One region of the Bacillus songklensis genome, then DNA from elsewhere that is predicted to be linked to it. Evidence: predicted binding sites of a transcription regulator. Region 1 holds the regulator's gene; each other region holds the start of a gene.

The links. The regulator Rex, encoded in region 1, represses fermentation and respiration genes when NADH is low (regulators of the CRP and FNR family bind a similar motif). The targets are predictions, from matches to a motif close to TTGTGAAATATTTCACAA.
Region 2: a site for Rex is predicted at 3,167-3,184, ahead of nirB (nitrite reductase large subunit NirB). Genes of this name have one in related genera too.
Region 3: a site for Rex is predicted at 1,618-1,635, ahead of ACFOU2_RS13915 (ubiquinol oxidase subunit II). Genes of this name have one in related genera too.
Region 4: a site for Rex is predicted at 2,463-2,480, ahead of ACFOU2_RS12490 (cytochrome ubiquinol oxidase subunit I). Genes of this name have one in related genera too.

What each region holds. Positions count from the first base shown of each region.
Region 1 is NZ_JBHRZT010000027.1:4,271-9,341, forward strand. Features, by position in the region: gene ACFOU2_RS07620 (ABC transporter ATP-binding protein) at 1-1,117, opposite strand, end outside; gene moaC (cyclic pyranopterin monophosphate synthase MoaC) at 1,362-1,847, shown strand; gene ACFOU2_RS07630 (redox-sensing transcriptional repressor Rex) at 1,880-2,521, shown strand; gene tatA (twin-arginine translocase TatA/TatE family subunit) at 2,562-2,735, shown strand; gene tatC (twin-arginine translocase subunit TatC) at 2,748-3,509, shown strand; gene ACFOU2_RS07645 (YdiK family protein) at 3,520-3,729, opposite strand; gene ACFOU2_RS07650 (CPBP family intramembrane glutamic endopeptidase) at 3,726-4,451, opposite strand; gene groES (co-chaperone GroES) at 4,923-5,071, shown strand, end outside.
Region 2 is NZ_JBHRZT010000032.1:33,784-38,854, reverse strand. Features, by position in the region: gene nasC (assimilatory nitrate reductase catalytic subunit NasC) at 1-653, opposite strand, end outside; gene nirB (nitrite reductase large subunit NirB) at 748-3,108, opposite strand; gene ACFOU2_RS08125 (nitrate/nitrite transporter) at 3,521-4,726, shown strand; gene ACFOU2_RS08120 (hypothetical protein) at 4,768-5,071, shown strand, end outside.
Region 3 is NZ_JBHRZT010000052.1:525,438-530,508, reverse strand. Features, by position in the region: gene ACFOU2_RS13925 (S8 family peptidase) at 1-396, opposite strand, end outside; gene ACFOU2_RS13920 (YbaK/EbsC family protein) at 839-1,357, opposite strand; gene ACFOU2_RS13915 (ubiquinol oxidase subunit II) at 1,805-2,743, shown strand; gene qoxB (cytochrome aa3 quinol oxidase subunit I) at 2,767-4,734, shown strand; gene cyoC (cytochrome o ubiquinol oxidase subunit III) at 4,734-5,071, shown strand, end outside.
Region 4 is NZ_JBHRZT010000052.1:239,919-244,989, forward strand. Features, by position in the region: gene ACFOU2_RS12485 (cytochrome d ubiquinol oxidase subunit II) at 1-1,008, opposite strand, end outside; gene ACFOU2_RS12490 (cytochrome ubiquinol oxidase subunit I) at 1,031-2,362, opposite strand; gene gnd (phosphogluconate dehydrogenase (NAD(+)-dependent, decarboxylating)) at 2,780-3,676, opposite strand; gene ACFOU2_RS12500 (TlpA family protein disulfide reductase) at 4,015-4,470, opposite strand; gene ACFOU2_RS12505 (peroxiredoxin) at 4,666-5,071, opposite strand, start outside.

The DNA.
Region 1 (5,071 bases):
TAGACTTTCCGATTCCGTTTGGTCCCACTAAAGCAATGCTTTCTCCGCGTGTAATGCGAAGATTAATATTTTGGATAACAGGAGATTCATCTTGCTGATAAGCCACCGCTACATCTTCAAGCCTCAATACTTCATTTCCGCTTTGACGCTCAATGTCGAACATAAAAGAAGCCGATTTTTCGTAGCCGGAAGGTTTGGGAAACAGTTCCATCCTATCTAACTGTTTTCTCCTGCTTTGGGCTCGTTTGGTTGTAGAAGCACGAGCGATGTTTCGTTGAATAAAGTCATTTAATTTGGCAATTTCATCTTGCTGTTTCTCGTATTGTTTCAAGTCACGTTCGTACTGCTCTGCTTTTTGAATTAAGTAGTTTGAGTAGTTGCCTGTATATTTAGTAACAGTAGTTCGAGACACCTCATAAATTTGTGTGACCACTTTATCTAGGAAATAGCGATCATGGGAGACGATTAAAATAGCCCCTGAATAGTTTTGCAAAAATTGTTCTAACCATGATAACGTCTCGATATCCAAGTGGTTGGTAGGCTCGTCCAAAATCAATAAGTCCGGCTTTGTCAGAAGGAGCTTAGCAAGGGCCAATCTTGTTTTTTGTCCACCGCTTAGTGTGGAAATGGGCGTAGTATAGTCATAATCAGAAAAACGAAAGCCATGTAAAATGGAGCGAGTGTCCGCCTCATATTGATAACCGCCCTGGTCTTTGAATTTAACTTGCAGTTCATCATATTCATGAAGCAGCTTTTCATATTGTGTCTCATTGTTTAACAAAGCAGGATCACCCATTTGTTGTTCCAAATGCCTTAACTGATGTTCCATTTGTTTTAAGGGTTGGAATACAGTCATCATTTCATCCCAGATGGATAATTCAGATTCCAAAATGGTGCTTTGTCCCATATAGTCAATTGTGACATCTTTTGGTTTAATCATTTCTCCCTGGTCATAAGAATGAAGGCCGGCAATGATTTTCAATAGAGTGGATTTTCCCGCTCCGTTGCGGCCAACTAGACCAATTCGATCTTTACATTGTACTTCTAATTTTATATTCGTTAAAATCGGTTCAGCTCCAAAAAATTTGGAGATCCCGTTTAATTGTAAAAGAATCATATGTTTCACCTCTACTAGTATAGGTTTAGTGTATCTTAATGTATTGAGAATGGGCAACTATCCAATATTATCTATCGGTTCTAACGGACAGTAGGATCCTATTTTAAGCATTAAGCAGTGGATAACTGCCCATAGGAGCCTGATAAGTTCAATTAACACTCTGTAATTATAAGAAATGTTCCTATAACTTCAAGAGACAGATTTGTTAAAATAGTGTATAGTCGTAATTAAAGGAGGAGAAAATGTGGGTTTTACTCATTTTAACGACCAGGGTCGAGCTAAAATGGTCGACATCTCAGAAAAACATGAAACAGTACGTACAGCGGTTGCTGTGTCCAGTGTACAAGTAAGTGAAGAAATCTATCGGAAAATTGTTAGCCATGAGGTTGGAAAAGGAGATGTGTTAGCGGTTTCACAAGTGGCTGGAATTATGGCTGCAAAGAAAACAGCTGATGTTATTCCTATGTGTCATCCCATTCCATTAAAAGGTGTGAACATTTCTTTTTCATGGGAGCAAAAAGAGACAAGCTACTCACTTCTTATCAAAGTGGAAGCAAAAACAAAAGGAAGTACAGGAGTGGAAATGGAAGCGTTAACGGCTGCTTCTATTTGTGCATTAACCGTCTATGATATGTGTAAAGCTATTGATAAATCAATGATCATTGGACCAACCTATTTAATAGAAAAAACCGGTGGGAAAAGCGGGGATTACAAACGAGAGAACCTATAATGTAAAGGCTTTTGGATTGTGGGGGATAAATGATGAATACTGAGCAATTAAAAATACCACAAGCAACTGCGAAGCGATTGCCTCTTTATTATCGCTTTTTAAAAAATCTGCATTCTTCAGGAAAGCAGCGTGTTTCTTCAGCTGAATTGAGTGAAGCTGTAAAAGTGGATTCAGCAACTATTCGCAGAGATTTCTCCTATTTTGGAGCACTAGGGAAAAAAGGTTATGGATACAATGTCAATTATTTGTTATCCTTTTTTAGAAAAACATTAGATCAAGATGAGATTACGAAAGTAGCGTTAATCGGGGTGGGAAATCTCGGGACTGCTTTTTTAAATTATAATTTTATCAAGAATAACAATACAAAAATAGAGTTCTCTTTTGATGTAGATGAAAGCAAGGTCGGAACGACTATTGGAGATGTGCCAATTTATCACTTAGATGAGCTGGAAGATAGAATTACAGAGGGAATTTCAGTGGCCATCTTAACCGTACCTGCCAGCGTAGCACAGCAAATTACAGATCGTTTAGTAAAAAGCGGGATTAAAGGGATTTTAAACTTTACTCCTGCACGCATCAATGTACCCGATTCCATTCGAATCCATCACATTGACCTAGCAGTTGAGTTACAATCACTAATTTATTTTCTAAAAAATTATCCGAAGTCACCTTAAGGTAACAGGATGTTACTCAAAAGGAGAGGGGGAATTTTTCATGGGTATTGGATTCGGCAGTTTTCTATTGATTGCTCTAGTTGCTTTACTCATTTTTGGACCGAAAAAGCTGCCTGAGTTAGGGAAAGCAGCAGGCCATACGTTAAAAGAGTTTAAGGATGCCACAAAAGGGTTAGCCGATGATGACGATGATAAAAAGCGTAATGGGAAGTAAGGAATGAACTTTATGAATGAACAAGAAATGTCGGTTTATGATCATCTGGAGGAATTACGCAAGCGAATTATCATGACTATAGTCTTCTTTTTGGCAGCGACGATTGGTGGTTTCTTTTTGGTCAAGCCGATTATCCTTTATTTGCAACAAGCTGATGAGGCACAAGAGCTGACGATGAATGCGTTCCGCCTAACCGATCCAATTAAAATTTATATGCAGTTCGCTTTTATTATTGGCTGTATTCTTTCGTCACCTGTCGTTCTTTATCAACTATGGGCATTTATTAGCCCTGGTCTCTATGAAAAGGAACGAAAAGTTACATTGAGCTACATTCCCGTTTCGCTCTTTTTATTTTTGGGCGGCATTTCGTTTGCTTATTTTGTCCTGTTTCCGTTTGTCGTTCATTTTATGACCGAATTGGCAGATGATTTAAATATCCAACAAGTAATCGGGATCAATGAGTACTTCCAATTTTTATTAAAATTGACGCTCCCATTTGGGCTTTTGTTTCAATTACCCGTCGTCATCATGTTTTTAACGAGATTAGGCATTGTGACACCCATGTTTCTGGCAAATATCAGAAGATATGCTTATTTTGTTTTACTGGTGATTGCAGCTCTTATTACCCCGCCGGATGTTGTTTCACATATGATGGTGACACTGCCATTGCTGCTGCTTTATGAAGTAAGTATCCTGATTTCAAAATCAGCCTACCGAAAAGTATTAAAAGCAGGACAAGAAGCACAGATGGAACAAAAAATAACCTCCCGCTGATGGCGGGAGGTTATTTTTTGTTTTTTTGAATTTTTTTGATTTTATAATGCAGGATAAATACACGAATTGCCACGCCAAAATCGAAGGTGGCCACAATCATTAACACAATGGTCGTAAAATCCCAAATTCCTTTTTCGGCACTTCCGATGGCAAGGTACGTAAATAAAATGCCCATAAAGGTATAAATTAATCCCATAACAAGAGGGGTCGTTCTCATCATAAAAAGCCTCCAAAAATAAATTGCATTTGCTCCGCTTGTTTTTGCATTTCTTCGAGGCGATCTGCAAAAATAGTTTGGCTAAGGACGACAATGGTATTCATCATCACATGAGCAAAAATCGGAACAAGAATCTGGTCGGTTTTTGCATATAAATAGGCAAAGACCAGCCCCATGGCTGTATAGATCAAAAGGTGACTGAAATCTAAATGAACAACACCGAAAATAAAGGCGCTAATAATAGCTGACAGGAAAAAACCAAGTCTTGGAGTCAGTGTTCTAAATATGATTTTACGGAAAATGATCTCCTCTAAAATCGGCCCTATCACCGAAGTGACAATAATAAGAAATGGTGTAAGCTTAACCAGGTCTACAATCACTTTTGTATTTTGAGATCCAGGATCAATTCCGAACAATTTCATTTCAATCATTGCTGCAATAGATTGGGCAGCTAAAGCAAGAAATACACCAAAAATAGACCAAATGAACGTTTTAGCCGGTTGATGATGATTCCGCATATTCATCTCTTTTCTTAACAAAAAGAGGACAATGATCAAAGCGGCAGAAAAACTGATAATGGTCCAGTAACTCGCAGCTACTTGCCTTGAGACCTCTGCAGATTCGTTTCCGCCAACACCCAGGGAAAGCAGCAGGCCAACTCCTATAATGCCGGAAAATTGCATAATGACATATGTCAAGATAATAAGCCAGTATTGTTTTTTCAACCTTCATACTCCTTTTCAGCAGTAATTCATATACACTACACTGTATTGTATCATAGTACAACAGAAAACATAGGAGATAATGTTTGAAGCCCCTATCACTTATTTTTATGATAAAGGTTTAGAATTTATCAAAAGAGAAATAATGTAAAATGTGATTAAAAAGTGGACGGAATTCCATTCCCTTGTAACCTTACTAGTAAACGGTTTAATGATTGTTATTTAAAAGCAAGGTTTCTTCTATTCAGTATTTCTCTCAGCAAAAAATCTCCGGCTCGTTAGATGGATAAGGAATCAGAAAGTGAGAAAGTAAGACAGTCTTTCAAGCTGAAGAAGGTTAATTGAAAAATTTTTTATAATTTTACTTGCAAAAAAAAGGCAATTTATTTAATATAATAGTTGTGTTAGCACTCAAAGATAATGAGTGCTAACAAAAACGAAAAGATTTGTATATATTTGAGGAGGTTGTTTCACTTGTTAAAGCCATTAGGTGATCGCGTAGTAATTGAGCTTGTGCAATCTGAAGAAAAAACGGCAAGCGGTATTGTATTACCAGATACTGCGAAAGAAAAGCCTCAAGAAGGTAAAGTGGTAGCAGTAGGAACTGGTCGCGTATTAGACAA
Region 2 (5,071 bases), on a different contig from region 1:
GGATCAATGGCAATAATATAAGCGCCGTTTTCCTTCGCTTTCTCAAAGTACGGCATAATGGTCGGCTGGCATTCAGCGATATTGGTGCCCGCCAAAATGATACAACGTGTGGACGGAATTTCCGACAAGCTGTTGGTAAATCCTCTATCCATCCCGAACGTTTGGCTTGCTGCTGAAGCGGCTGCAGACATACACAAACGGCCATTGTAATCAATATATTTTGTTTTTAAGGCTACTCGTGCAAACTTGCCCAGTAAATATGCTTCTTCATTGGTAATGGACGCACTGCCATAAACGGCTAAGGCATTCAGCCCATCTTCCATCTGAATTTTCGTAAAGTTTTCTTTAATATGGTTCAATGCTTGCTCCCAAGAAATGCGAACAAATTCACCATTCACTTTTAGCAATGGATATTTAATCCGGTCGCTGTGCAATGCATGCTGATGTGCGTTCATGCCTTTAATACATAAACGGCCCTCGGAAGTTGGATTATCCTTTCCAATCGTCATATATTTTTTTCTTGAGACAATTGATTGTTCAATCAATTGCATCTTACATTGCATGCTGCAATATGGGCATTGTGTATCATGAACTTTCTCCGATTGCACTTCCTGTTGCTTCGTACGGAAATATTTTAATAATAACTCAGTCAAGTTACCTCACCCTTTACTCACTTATTTCTTTAATCTGTTTTCACCCTCTACAAACATGTTCGTTTTACTGCATCACGTTTGTGGAGGACGTTCATTATGAGTAACGTTTCTCCCAAAAGCTCTTACGCAAAGACACATCCCCGTCCAAGTGCTCGAGTAATTGCTGGCGGAGTTCTTTATCAAACAACACTTCTCTTACATGTATTAAGCCAACCCGTTCAATCCATTGCCAAGTACGCTCCAAGTAATTGGCCGTCTCACGATAGTATTGGATAAAGCCGACGATGATCTCAATCGCTTCTTCATCCGTAGCAGCCACACATAATAATTCCCCAGCCCGTACATTACGCCCGCTGCTGCCGCCGACATAGATTTCCCATCCTCTGTCAATGCCTATAACTCCTATATCTTTCGTTGTTGATCCTGCGCCATTATGCATACAAGCAGATACTCCCATTTTTACACGATAGGGTGTTATTAGACATTCCGTTCTCTTTTCCAGGTTGACAGCTAACTTAAGAGATTGTTTCTTATCGCATTGACAAACATGTTCGCCGATACAGGTTTTGACGTTTTGAACAGTGTTCCCGTACGCAGAACTTAACCGCATGTTTAAATCAGCCCATACACCTGGAAGATTCTCTGTTTTCACACTCATTAAATGTATTCTTTGTTCACTCGTGACGGCAATATTTGATATATGGTACTTGTTTGCAACATCTGCAATTTTTCGTAATTGCTCCGCATTTGTTACGCCGCCGTACATTTGCGGGATAACAGAGTACGTACCGTCACTTTGCATAACGGCATTCATCTGTTCATTCATGAAAAGAGTTTCTTGTTTGCTCTCATACTCCGGATAAATCATTCCTAAATAATAGTGTAAGGCAGGGCGACATGTTGAACAGCCTTTCCTATTTCCCCAACCAAGCCCATCCATCACTTCCTGTACGGATGTCAAGCTTCGCAGCTGCATCTCATATACTACTTCATCTTCTGTTAATGCTGTACAGGAACACATGGACTTTTGTTCAATGACTTCATCAGACTCATCACTTTGAATATAAGATAAAAGCTCCGCAACTAATGGCTTGCAACCGCCGCAAGAACCTGAAGCTTTTGTACGCTTCTTCACTTGTTCAACGGTCTTTAATCCTTCCTTTTGGACCGCCTTAATAATGGCTCCTTTTGAAACGCCGTTGCAGTTACAAATCATTTCGCCATGTGCCATGGAAGCAATCGAATTACCGCTCCCATTTGATGATTGGAGCAAGATGACTTTTTCTACATCGGATAGGTCCTTTTGCTTAAGAATCATGTCTAGTAATCTTGTGCCATCCCTTGTGTCTCCAAACAACACAACGCCAATCATTTTATTTTCTTGAAAGACGAGCTTTTTATAAACACCATCTAGTTCATTATGGATTGTAATAGTCTTTGTCGTTTCGTCTCCAGTAAATCGGCCGGCTGAAAACACATCAACGCCCGATATTTTCAACTGTGTAGAAAGAACAGACCCTTCGTAACCCTTACAGTCGATGCCGCAAATATGTTTGGCCAATACTTGCCCTTGCTCATAAAGCGGCTTTACCAGCCCGTACACCATTCCCCTATGTTCTGCACATTCTCCAACCGCATAAATATTTGGTGTATTGGTTTCCAAATAGTCATTTACGAGAATCGCACGGTTTATATCAATTCCGCTTTCCTTGGCTAACTGGACATTTGGTCTAACCCCTGCCGCCATAACAACCAAATCGGCTTCTACTTCCGTTCCGTCCTTAAAACGCAAACCTTCTACACGACTGCTTCCGATAATCTCTTGTGTCTCTTTTTCTAAAAGAAAGTTCATACCTTGATTTTCCAGTTCCTTTTGCAGCATTTTGGATGCCGTCGGATCGAGCTGCCTCTCCATTAAATAGCTCGCAATATGAACAACATTCACTTCCATTCCAAGATTGAGCAGCCCTCTCGCCGCTTCTAGACCTAATAATCCGCCGCCAATCACGACCGCTTTTTTATATTGTTTCGATGTTTCAATCATTTTCCGGCAATCTTCAATTGTCCGAAATGCGATAACCCCTTCTTTATCAATACCGGGAAGCGGAAGAAGAAACGGAACGGAACCGGTCGCTAAAATGAGCTTGTCATACGAAACTTCTCGGTTTTTATCCGTTTTTAAAACCTTTTTCTCTTTATCGATGTTTATAACCGTTTCCCCTGTAAACAGTCGGATATGATGTGTATCGTACCAATCGCGGTCATTCATTATAATATCTTCAAATGATGTGCTGCCCTGCAGCACAGTCGACAATAGCATCCGATTATAGTTAACATGCGGTTCGCTTCCAAAAATAGTCATTTCAAAAGTATTCGCGTCATTCTTTAAAATTTCCTCAACGCAGCGCACACCTGCCATTCCGTTCCCGACTAATACTAGTTTTTGTTTATACATTCTAAAACCCCCAGCAAGTTATGAAAGATGGTAGCTAAGATCGTGCATAGCATTTATTGTGTCATAAAATTCACAACAGGTAACTAGCTATGTTATATGTTCTCACATAGAAATTACATAATATCCCTTTTGATGTCCTTATATCCATAAAATTGATTTCCCTAACAAATCTTTTTGTTTTGAAATCCACCTTCGCAATCAAAAAAGAAAGAAGCCAATGGTTTTATGAACCACACAACAAACACCTTGTTTAAAGCTGTATAGATCCCCCTTGGCTCGAGAGCTTCTAACACCCTTCAATCCCTCACAAAAAAACATGTTAGATTTCCTCACAAAAAAAGAGAAAGTAAACTTGTTCAATAGTACACTAACTAACAAGCAGAAATTAACTTCCCGGAAGGAGAAAAATATGATGAAATTATCTGAACTAAAAAAAAGCGGTCATGCCCCGTCATTACTCGCGTCGTTTTTGTACTTCGATGTTAGTTTTATGATCTGGGTCTTATTGGGGGCTCTTGGGGTATATATTACAAAAGATTTCGGCCTTTCACCCGCTCAAAAGGGGTTCATTGTTGCTGTTCCTATTCTCAGCGGTTCATTCTTCCGTCTTATCCTTGGTGTCTTAACTGACCGGATTGGGCCTCGAAAAACAGCAATCGGCGGTATGACAGTCACAATGGTCCCGCTTGCATGGGGATGGTTATTTGGACAGACATTAACAGAACTTTACTTCATCGGGATTCTTCTCGGTGTAGCAGGTGCAAGTTTTGCGGCAGCCATACCGATGGCGAGTCGTTGGTATCCGCCGCATTTACAAGGATTAGCGATGGGGATTGCAGGTGCGGGTAACAGCGGAACCTTGCTTGCTACGTTATTTGGTCCGCGTCTTGCAGAGAATATTGGCTGGCATGGTGTGATGGGACTGGCTCTTATTCCTCTTTTGTTGGTTTTTATCATTTATGTCCTTATTGCGAAAGATGCACCTTCACAGCCTCCAGCAAAACCAATCATTGAATATTTCAATGTATTTAAGCTAAAGGATACATGGTATTTCTGTTTGCTTTATAGTGTAACGTTCGGCGGATTTGTTGGTTTATCAAGTTTTTTAAGCATCTTTTTTGTCGATCAATATGATTTATCAAAAGTAACGGCAGGTGATTTTGTTACACTATGTGTGGCAGCAGGAAGCTTTTTCCGTCCAGTTGGCGGATTCATAGCTGATAAAATCGGCGGCGTTCGCTTACTCACCTTTTTGTTTATCGGGGTAGCACTAAGCATGTTTGGCGTGAGCCAACTTCCATCTTTAACAATTGTCACAACCTTATTATTTATCGGAATGCTTTGCCTTGGCATGGGAAATGGAGCTGTGTTTCAATTAGTTCCACGGCGATTCCAACAAGAAATCGGGATGATTACCGGTATTGTCGGAGCTGCCGGGGGAGTTGGCGGATTTTTTGTACCAAATATACTGGGAACACTTAAGCAAATTACCGGAACATATGCAACAGGCTTTATCGTTTATGCAGTGATCGGAATTGCGGCGCTTTTTGTGTTGATGATTGCACAAATTTCATGGCGGAAAACGTGGTCATCAAAGGAAGCCTCCATTAAAGTCTGACGAATGCTCTACAAAAACGAGTGTTTTCATGTTTCTCCAACATGAAAACACTCGTTTTTGATCTTCAACAAGGGCTTTTTCGAGAGGACCTGTTTTTTAGGATTAACGTTGTTACGGTTAACATTCCCCCCCTCCGTGAACGAAAGGAAGATATTCCGCTGATTACTGATTATTTTTTAAAGCAATTTGCCAAAAAGTACGGGAAGAATTCGCTTTCACTCGCGGAAGGTATCCGATCCTACTTTTTGGAGTACACCTGGCCGGGCAACATAAGGGAGCTGCAAAACGTCCTTGAGCATGCCGTCATTTTCAGTGATTCCCCTGTTATTGAATTAGAAAGCTTAC
Region 3 (5,071 bases), on a different contig from region 1:
CCCATCAATAATCCATTCGTATTGGCCAGAACCATTTTTATCAAGAACCTTGATAATAAGCAAATTTGCTTCAGGGGCTACACCTACAACACCAGTATTGCTTTGTATTGCAGCGATCGTCCCTGCAACATGAGTACCATGACCATTGTAATCCTTGTATACATCAGGGTTCCCGCCATCATCGTTCGTGAAATTTCTTCCGCCGACAATCCGTTCTTTTAAGTCAGGGTGGGTAATCTCACAGCCAGTATCCAATATGGCAACCGTTATTCCCTTCCCTTTTGTTTGATCCCAGATTTTCTGGGCCTGAATCATTTCCACTCCTTTGGGAACTTCATTGACCTTTTCTACCTGTTCAACCACTTGAAACGGAATCAAGCGTACTTTTCGCTCCATTTTTATTCCCTCCTATAGGATTAAATTGAAGCCAACCCATGATGCTACTAATATTTTAACAACTCTGGATTTGGTATAAAAGCTACCTTTGGAGTGTTTTGTTTCTAGTATTCGGGGTATCGCCAGCACTTTGGATATTTACTACGCTAAGGAGGTTTTTTATGGGTAACTTTCTCTAACGCTTATGGTGTTAATTGGGTGTGTGAAATACAGATTCCTAAATTTTTTTAGAACTTTCGTTTTTTAATGTTTAAACCAAATCATAAAGGGTACTTCCTTGGTCACTATTTAGTTGACGATTGGCGGGATCCTTCGAGTGGGTCCGCCCATTATTCCAATCCCTCTGCAGCTGCGAAGAAATAGTACAGAAATTAAGCACAAAACAACCAGTCGAATTTAACAACGACTGGTTGTTTGATTTAATAGTTCTATATAGTTCAGTTTAAAGTCCATCGTTCTTTACGGATACCATCTCGCTAAACTCGGCTTCTTCCCAACCTTTACAAACATCGACCCACTTTTTAGCAAATGAATATTGAAATAATTCATCACATGTTAATTCGATGGCAGAGTTTGTGCTTCCACAGGCGGGAAAAAGGGTCTCGAAACGTTTCATTGAGACATCCAGATAGACGTCCATTTCATTTTTCAATCCGAACGGGCAAACGCCACCTATAACATGTCCGGTTTGCTCTAGCACTTCATCAGGCGTGAGCATACGTGCCTTGAAGCCAAATGTGTGGCGAAATTTCTTGTTATCGATTTTTGCATCACCAGAAGCGACGATCAAAATGGCTTTTTCCTCTTCTCCCCTGAAGGATAGCGTCTTCGCAATTCGAGCAGGGATGACACCAATTGTATCAGCTGCCTGCTCAACCGTAGCACTTAATGTTTCAAATTCCATCACATCATCTTCACGATTCCACTGTTTAAAATGGGCTTTTACACTTTCAAATGACACCCTATTCATCCTTCCCTTAACGATATTACGTAACATGATAGCACGCTTTAATAAGGTAAATCAATGAGAGGGTTTGTAAAATACAGAAAAATACTTGATTTAGATAAAAATAAAACCAAATTAGATAAAGTAAAAATATCCCATCATCTCAATAGTAGATGATTCATTATTATCTGTATGCCTGTGTAAAAAACACATATTTTCCCACAAGTGTGAAGAAATTGTGGAAAAGCGGATAAAAAATGTATATATCGCCGTAAGTGTGATAAATATCACATTATTTTGGCTTATATCGTGATAATTTGTTGGAAGTGTGAAAGATATCATAACATCTTTCACTATGCTGTGATGACATTGCAGTGTTTTGATCTATTTGAATGTATCCACAAAATAGATGTCAATTTCAACATGATTATTTACGGATGGATAAGAAAGGAGATGAAACATATGAAAAAACAGAAGTTGCTGCATATCGGTAAAGTAATGATGATGGCAGCTTTGGCACCGGTCTTGTTAGCGGGTTGTGACAGTCGTTATCTGATTTTAAATCCTCAGGGACCAGTTGCTCAAAAAGAGTACAACTTAATTATCTTTTCAATTGTTTTGTGTGCGATTGTCGTTATTCCCGTTTTAGGTCTTCTTGTATATATCGTTTTCCGTTACCGTGATAAACCGGAAAATAAAGCGCCATATGCACCAGAATGGGACGACAGTAAAACGCTTGAAATCGTTTGGTGGGGAATCCCAATTGTCATTATTGGTATTTTAGGTTTCTTTACTGCAAAGACGACTTATAATTTAGTCGAACCTCCTAAGAAGGATATCGAGCCACTGACGATTGAAGTGACATCACTCGATTGGAAATGGTTATTCCAATACCCTGATCAAAACATTGCAACAGTCAACTATGTTGAAATTCCAGAAGATGTACCTGTTCAATTTGTTTTAACTTCAGATGCTCCAATGAACTCGTTTTGGGTACCGGAATTAGGCGGTCAATTATATTCAATGCCTGGAATGGCGATGGGGCTTTGGCTGCAAGCGGATCACTCTGGTGAGTTTTTCGGCTCAGGTGCCAATTTTACAGGTGATGGATTTGCCCATATGACTTTTAAGGTTACTTCAAAGCCGCAATCTGAGTTTGATCAGTGGGTGAAACAGGTCAAACAAACAGCGCCGGCGTTAACAAAAGCTGATTATGACAAACTGGCGGAACAGGGACTTTCTAAAGAGAAATCATACTCAGCTATTCCAGAAGGCTTATTTAAAGAAATCGTCGATAAAAACGGCGGTCAATATTACAAGCAGCATCATCACATGAATAGTGAAGATATTGCTGAAATGAGAATGAATGTTGGCCATCAGGCCCATGAACATCATGAATAAGGAAAAGGAAGGAGGAAAATCAGTTGCTAGACAAATTAAAAGACTTCGCATCCGAGTTTTTTGTAACGGGTGAACCGTTAATTTACGGTGCAGACGTAGCGATTCTATTAACGACTATCGGCATCATTTTTGTTCTTACGTATTTTAAAAAGTGGCAATGGTTATGGCGTGAATGGCTCACAACCGTCGATCATAAAAAAATAGGTATCATGTATATGCTTTCTTCATTGTTAATGCTGTTCCGCGGCGGAGTTGACGCTCTATTAATGCGCATCCAGCTGGCATTCCCTCAATGGGAGTTTTTGGACTCGCATCATTACAATGAAATATTTACAACTCACGGTACGATCATGATTCTCTTTATGGCGATGCCGCTGATGTTTGCCTTCTTTAACATTGTCGTTCCGCTTCAAATCGGGGCCAGGGACGTAGCCTATCCATTTTTAAATGCGGTGAGTTTCTGGCTGTTCTTCTTTGGAGCGATGCTGTTTAACCTTTCATTTGTGATCGGTGGTTCACCGGCTGCCGGCTGGTTGAGTTACCCGCCATTATCCGGGATGGAATTCAGTCCTGGACCAGGGCAAGATTTCTATATTTGGGGTATCCAAATATCTGGTATCGGTAGTTTAGCTTCCGGTATTAACTTCATCGTGACAATCCTGAAAATGCGTGCACCAGGCATGAAATTAATGCATATGCCGCTATTTACTTGGTCTGTATTAGCAAGCTGTATCATCATCATTTTCGCGTTCCCTGTGTTAACCGTTACACTTGCGTTATTATTCATCGACCGTTTCTTTGACGGACATTTCTTTACAATGGCTGCCGGCGGAAATCCGATGATGTATATCAACTTGATTTGGATGTGGGGACATCCTGAAGTCTACATTGTGGTTCTTCCTGCATTCGGTATCTTTTCTGAGATCGTTGCAACATTCTCTAAAAAGAGAGTATTTGGCTATAAATCAATGGTCTTCTCTATGATGATCATTAGTGTTCTTTCTTATTTCACATGGGTGCATCACTTCTTTACAATGGGTGCAGGCGCTAATGTCAACGTATTCTTTGCCATCACAACAATGGCGATTGGTATCCCAACAGGGGTAAAAGTATTCAACTGGTTATTTACGATGTTCCGCGGCCGCATTCAAATGACGCAGCCAATGTTATGGACCATTGCTTTTATCCCGTGTTTTATAGTCGGGGGAGCGACAGGGGTTATGCTTTCTGCTGCACCAGCGGACTATCAATACCATAATAGTTATTTCTTGATTGCCCACTTCCACCAAGTATTAATCGGAGGAGTCGTGTTCGGCTTTTTTGCCGGATTATATTATTGGTGGCCAAAAATGTTTGGATTTAAACTAAATGACCGCCTTGGCAAATGGGCGTTCTGGACATGGAACATTGGTTTCTACGTATGTTTCATGCCACAATATGCATTAGGTTTCATGGGAATGACCCGTCGTATTTATACGTACGATTTCGATATGGGCTGGGCACCATTAAACGTTGTATCTACAGTGGGAGCTTTTTTCATGGGTGTAGGGTTTATCTTCCAGGCGGCTCAAATTCTTCATGGCATTAAGTATGGAGAGCGTGACTTAACAGGTGATCCGTGGAATGGCCGTACATTAGAGTGGTCTATCCCGTCTCCGCCGCCGCACTACAATTTTGCAGTAGTTCCTGAAGTAAAAGGACAGGACGCATGGTGGACAATGAAAGAAGAAATGAAAAATCAGGAGACTAAGAAATCCGTTAAACTTCATCCAATCCACATGCCGAAAAATTCAGGCATTCCGTTTATCATGTCTGTCTTCTGGTTTATCGCTGGCTTCGGCTTGACTTTCCACTGGGTATGGATGGCGATTTTCGGCCTGGTTGGAGTAGCCGGATGTTTACTTGCTCGTTCGTTCCAATACAATTCAGATTACTATATTCCGGTTGACGAGATCCGTAGCACCGAGGCCTCATTAGGGAGGGTTGTATAATGGCACACGCTGCAGTACATCATGAAGAACATCATCATGAGGATCATGAATCGATTAAGGTACTTGGTTTTTGGCTTTTCCTTGTGACAGACTGTATCTTGTTTGGGGCTTTATTTGCCACATATGCCGTGCTTGTTAACCATACAGCCGGCGGCCCTACAGGAAAAGAGCTTTTTGAAGTTCCAGGGTTTACAGCGGAAACGTTTATCTTACTAACGAGCAGTTTTACGAGCGGCTTGGCCGTATTGGCTATGTATAAAGGAAAAACAAAAGGGCTGATTGGGTGGTTGATCGTGACGGCATTGTTAGGCTTATCCTTCGTCGGCTTGGAAATCAA
Region 4 (5,071 bases), on a different contig from region 1:
ACCCTTAACGTAATCTGCATCAAATAAAAATAAACGCATAAGTAAAAATAGAGATGGGATGAGCAGCAGTAAACCTAAAATAAAGGCCGCCACTAAGGTTATCCCCATCGTATCGTTTGTATAGCCGCTGTAAATCGTAATATACGGATCTAAAATATATGGTAAATGGGATGCCCCATATCCAAAGAATGCAAAGAAAAATTGGAACATGACAAAGATAAACGCTGTACCGTAACGACAACGCATCCAAATAAGAACAGACGCAATTAAGAAACAAAGAAGCGACAACATAAACATCCACCAGTAACGATCCAAAATATTTTCAAAATGACGGACGTTATGCTGTTTTAACGAAACAAATACTAAAAAGCTCGCCAAAATGGTCGGCGGACTCCAGAACAAGGCGAAGCGGCGAAGCAATTCAAGTGCTTTTTGGTCATCTGCCCGATGCGCGTAGTATGTTAAAAAACTGGCACTGATAAAGAGCACTGATACAATCGCTAAAATGACGACACTCCAGGAGTAAAAGTTCGTGAACAGTTCCTTTGCTAAAAAGACAACATTCTCCCCTCGTTTTTCAATGAATCCACCTTCTGAAATGGTAAGGGCCGTTGAAAGTGAAGCAGGAATTAACAACCCTGTTGCCCCATACAAAAATAAGTAAAGATTATTATCTTTTGATCCATAATTCCCGAAGGCATAGAACGAGCCCCGAATGGCCAGCAATACAAGAGAAATACTCCCCGGAATCAATAAAGCTGTGCCGTAATAATATGCCGTATCAGGAAAAAAGCCTACAATACCAACGAAGAAAAAGACAAAGAAAACATTTGTCACTTCCCATACCGGGGACAAGTAGCGGCTAATAAGCCGATTAATAATATGATCCTGTTTTGTGACTTTTCCGTAGTAAGCAAAAAATCCTGCTCCAAAATCGATGGAAGCAACAATTAAATACCCATATAGGAATAACCAAAGCACAGTCATTCCCAGCAGTTGAATTTCCATCCGATACGCCCTCCTTTAACTGTTAATCTTTAAAACGATATTCAAGTTCTGCTTCTGCCGGATTATTGAGAAACATTTTTCGAAGGACAACCGTACAAACGATACCCAGGACAATATAAAGTCCAAGGAACAGCCATAGTATAGCCTCTACACCGTCTGATGTTGTCGCCGCTTCCGGCACTTTCATATATCCTCTTAAAATCCAAGGCTGACGCCCCACTTCAGCTAATATCCACCCTAATTCAATGGAGATCATTGCAAGCGGCCCGCAGAGCACAATGGCCCGCAATAACCATTTATTATGCATCCACTCTTTTTTCCATCTTGAAAACATGACGAATAATAATGAGACAAGAGTCATGAATCCCGCAAACGATACTTTAAAATCAAATAGATAATGAATGTACAAAGGCGGTATCTCGTCTTTCGGAAACTCGTTTAACCCTGTAACTTCTCCATTAAAATCGCTCAATGATAAAAAGCTCAGCATTTTCGGCAAATGAATGGCATATTTCACTTCTTGTGATGCTTCATCAAGCGTACCGAATAAAATCAGATCGGCTCCTTCTTCCGTTTCAAAATGCCACTCCAGCGCCGCTAATTTTTCAGGTTGATATTCAGCAAGAAACTTCGCTGATAAGTCACCGGCAATCCCTGTTAAAATCACAAAGACAAAGGCGGATGTGACCGTTAAACGCAGTGCTTTTTTCGTATAATCCGTCGCTTTGCCGCAAAGTATTTGGAAGGCTGCAATCATCGCAAGAACAAATGCAGATGTTAAATAGGCGGTTGTAAGCACATGGAATGTTTTTGTTGGTGTAGCAGGGTTAAACATCGCCTGGATCGGATCGACCGTTTTAATGACACCATCCACTAATTCAAATCCTTGCGGTGTGTTCATAAACGCATTCACTGTTGTAATGAAAAATGCCGATAATGATGAACCGATAATGACTGAAATTGAAAGGAGCCAGTGATAAATCGGCTTTTTAAATCGATCCCACGTATATAAGTAAATCCCCAGGAAAATCGCTTCAAAGAAGAATGCGAATGTTTCCATAAACAATGGCAGCGCAATGGCCTGCCCTGCAATTTTCATAAAACTTGGCCATAAAAGGGACAACTGCAATCCGATACACGTGCCGGTTACGACTCCAATCGCTACCATGATCGTAAAACCGCGTGTCCACCGCCTGGCCAATAACATATAATGCGAATCATTCTTTTTAATCCCAATCCATTCAGCCACCGCGATCATAACAGGCACACCGACACCGACAGTTGCAAAAATAATATGGAAAGCCAATGTTAATGTCGTTAGCATGCGGCTCAACATAACGCTATCAAATTCCATCTTTTCCCCACCTCATTTTTCAAATCATTACTTTTTTAATTTCACTATAGTGATAGTTTAAAACTGGTTAAAAGGGCTTTGTTGAGAAGCTTTGAATATTTTGTGAGTAATTTCACAATTTTTTGTGACTAACTCTTTCTAAAAGAAAAAACCTTCCTGTAAGCTTGACTGTCCAAGAAGGTTTTCTCTATATCGTATTTGGTTGTTTGTACATTTATTCCTTCTTATCTATTCATAGAGCAGCCATTTCAGAATGTTAAGGAGGTTAACTTCCAAATTCCTTCCAGCAATATAAAACATGTTTCAAATCAAATAAAGCGTCAGGAAAACCCTTTGTTTTACTGGATTCTCCATGACGCTTCATTTGAAGGAATGTTCTGAAACGGCCTGCTTTTGGCCGTCTTAGAACATTCTCTTTTATTTTTTCTCTACAGCGTGGCCGCCGAATTCGTTGCGGAGAGCCGCTACTACTTTACCGGTGAACGTATCTTCTTGTAAAGAACGATAACGCATTAATAAAGACAATGTGATAACCGGTGTCGGTACTTGAAGATCAAGTGCTGTCTCCACTGTCCATTTTCCTTCTCCTGAAGAATGCATGATACCTTTAATCGCATCAAGTTTTGCATCTTTAGAGAAAGCTCGCTCTGTCAGCTCAATTAACCAAGAACGAATAACCGATCCGTTGTTCCAAACGCGTGCAACTGCTTCGTAGTCATAGTCAAACTCACTTTTCTCAAGCACTTCAAATCCTTCAGCAATCGCTTGCATCATCCCGTATTCGATTCCGTTATGAACCATTTTTAAGAAGTGGCCGCTTCCAGCTGGTCCTGAATATAAATAACCGTTTTCCACGTTGATATCTTTGAAGATTGGCTCGATTGCCGCAAATACTTCTTTGTCTCCGCCAATCATCATACATGCTCCGTTACGGGCCCCTTCCATACCGCCGCTTGTTCCTACATCAAAGTAATAAATGCCTTGTTCGTTCGCTTCTTTTGCACGACGAATAGAATCTTTATATTGAGAGTTACCGCCTTCAATGATGATATCTCCTTCTTCTAAAAGACCAATTACCTCATGGATGACGTTTTCTGTTAACTCGCCTGCAGGTACCATTGACCATACAATTCTTGGCTTTTCTAATTGAGTGATTAAATCTTGAATAGATGAAGCAGGGGAAGCTCCTTGTTCTGCTGCTTTTTGTACCGCTTCTGCGTTCACATCATACGCTACTACAGAGTGCTGGTGATCCATTAAATTCAATACGAGGTTTGCCCCCATTTTTCCTAAACCGATCATACCTAACTTCATATGATTAAAAAACCTCCAACTCTTATGTAAGATACCTAAAAAAGCATCTAGGTTATATTATACAATAAACCATTCGACAAAAATCGTCTTTCTTCGTGCTTTTTTACAAATGTGCCATGTTTCTTTCCCTTCTCTTAAAAGTTTACCTCTAAATTTACATAATTAAACAAGAAAAGAGCTGAAGTCTGTGCAAGAACAGGCATCTATGACAGCATCCTGCCAAAGTATGAAAAAAACGGCCCTCCATCTCACACCAAAAAGGGTGAGATGGAGAACCGTTTATTGACTCATTTTTCTTTTTTTGCAAGGTTTTCGCTGTTTCAGAATGGTTCGCTCTTTTACTCTGCTGCTTCTGTTTCAGCTAATACGCGGTTAACGCGTTTTTCTAACATTTTCATTCCGCTGCCGCCCGCTTGGAAGTGGCGAAGCTGACCTGTTTTATCAAATACATAGTAAGCAGGAACGTATTGGTTTTCGAACGCATCTGTCAATTTATGCTCGCTGTCAACGAAAATAGGTTGCACAATATTATGCTCTTCCGCCACTTTCTTGATTTCCTCGATATTTAAGTCATTTTCAGAGCGCGGCATATGAACTGCTACCACATTTAATTTATCTTTATACTGATCGCGAAACTCATTGACTTGCGGCATCGCTTCTTTACATAAATGGCAGCTGATAGACCAGAAATGGATAAGTGTTGGCTTTTCACCAATTAATTCTTCCTTTGTTACTTGTCCGTTTAACCATTCAGTAGCACCTGTTAATTCAGGCATTTGCTCACGTAACTTCATCGATGTCTCCTCCTTAAATCGATATTGTTTTTGTTCACATTGCTTTGTAATGTCTACTACTCATAATATGTTCCAAATATTATGAGACGGTCCAAGGGCGGAGGCTGACCCCCAAAATGAGAGTCGGCCTCTTTTGGAATCGCCTCGTACGTTCAAAAAAAGGTCTAACATAGTGTTAGACCTTTTTGATTATCATTAAACGCTTAATGTAGCTTGTCCTGGTTTCCAGTTAGCCGGGCATAAGCCGCCAGTTTGTAACGCTTGAAGAACGCGTAATGTTTCATCAACGTCACGGCCGATGTTGTTATGGTTAACAACAGAGTACATTAATTCACCTTCTGGATTGATGATGAATAAACCGCGAAGCGCAATACCTTCTTCTTCAATTAAAACGCCATACTCACGAGATACAACATGGTTTGTATCAGCAGCTAATGGGTATTTAAGATCACCTAAACCGTTGTCTTTACGGTCTGTTTTAATCCAAGCCAAGTGTGTGTGGATTGTATCTGTAGAAACACCGATTACTTCAGCATCTAAATCTTCGAATTCATCGTAACGGTCAGATAATGCTGTAATTTCTGTTGGACATACGAAAGTG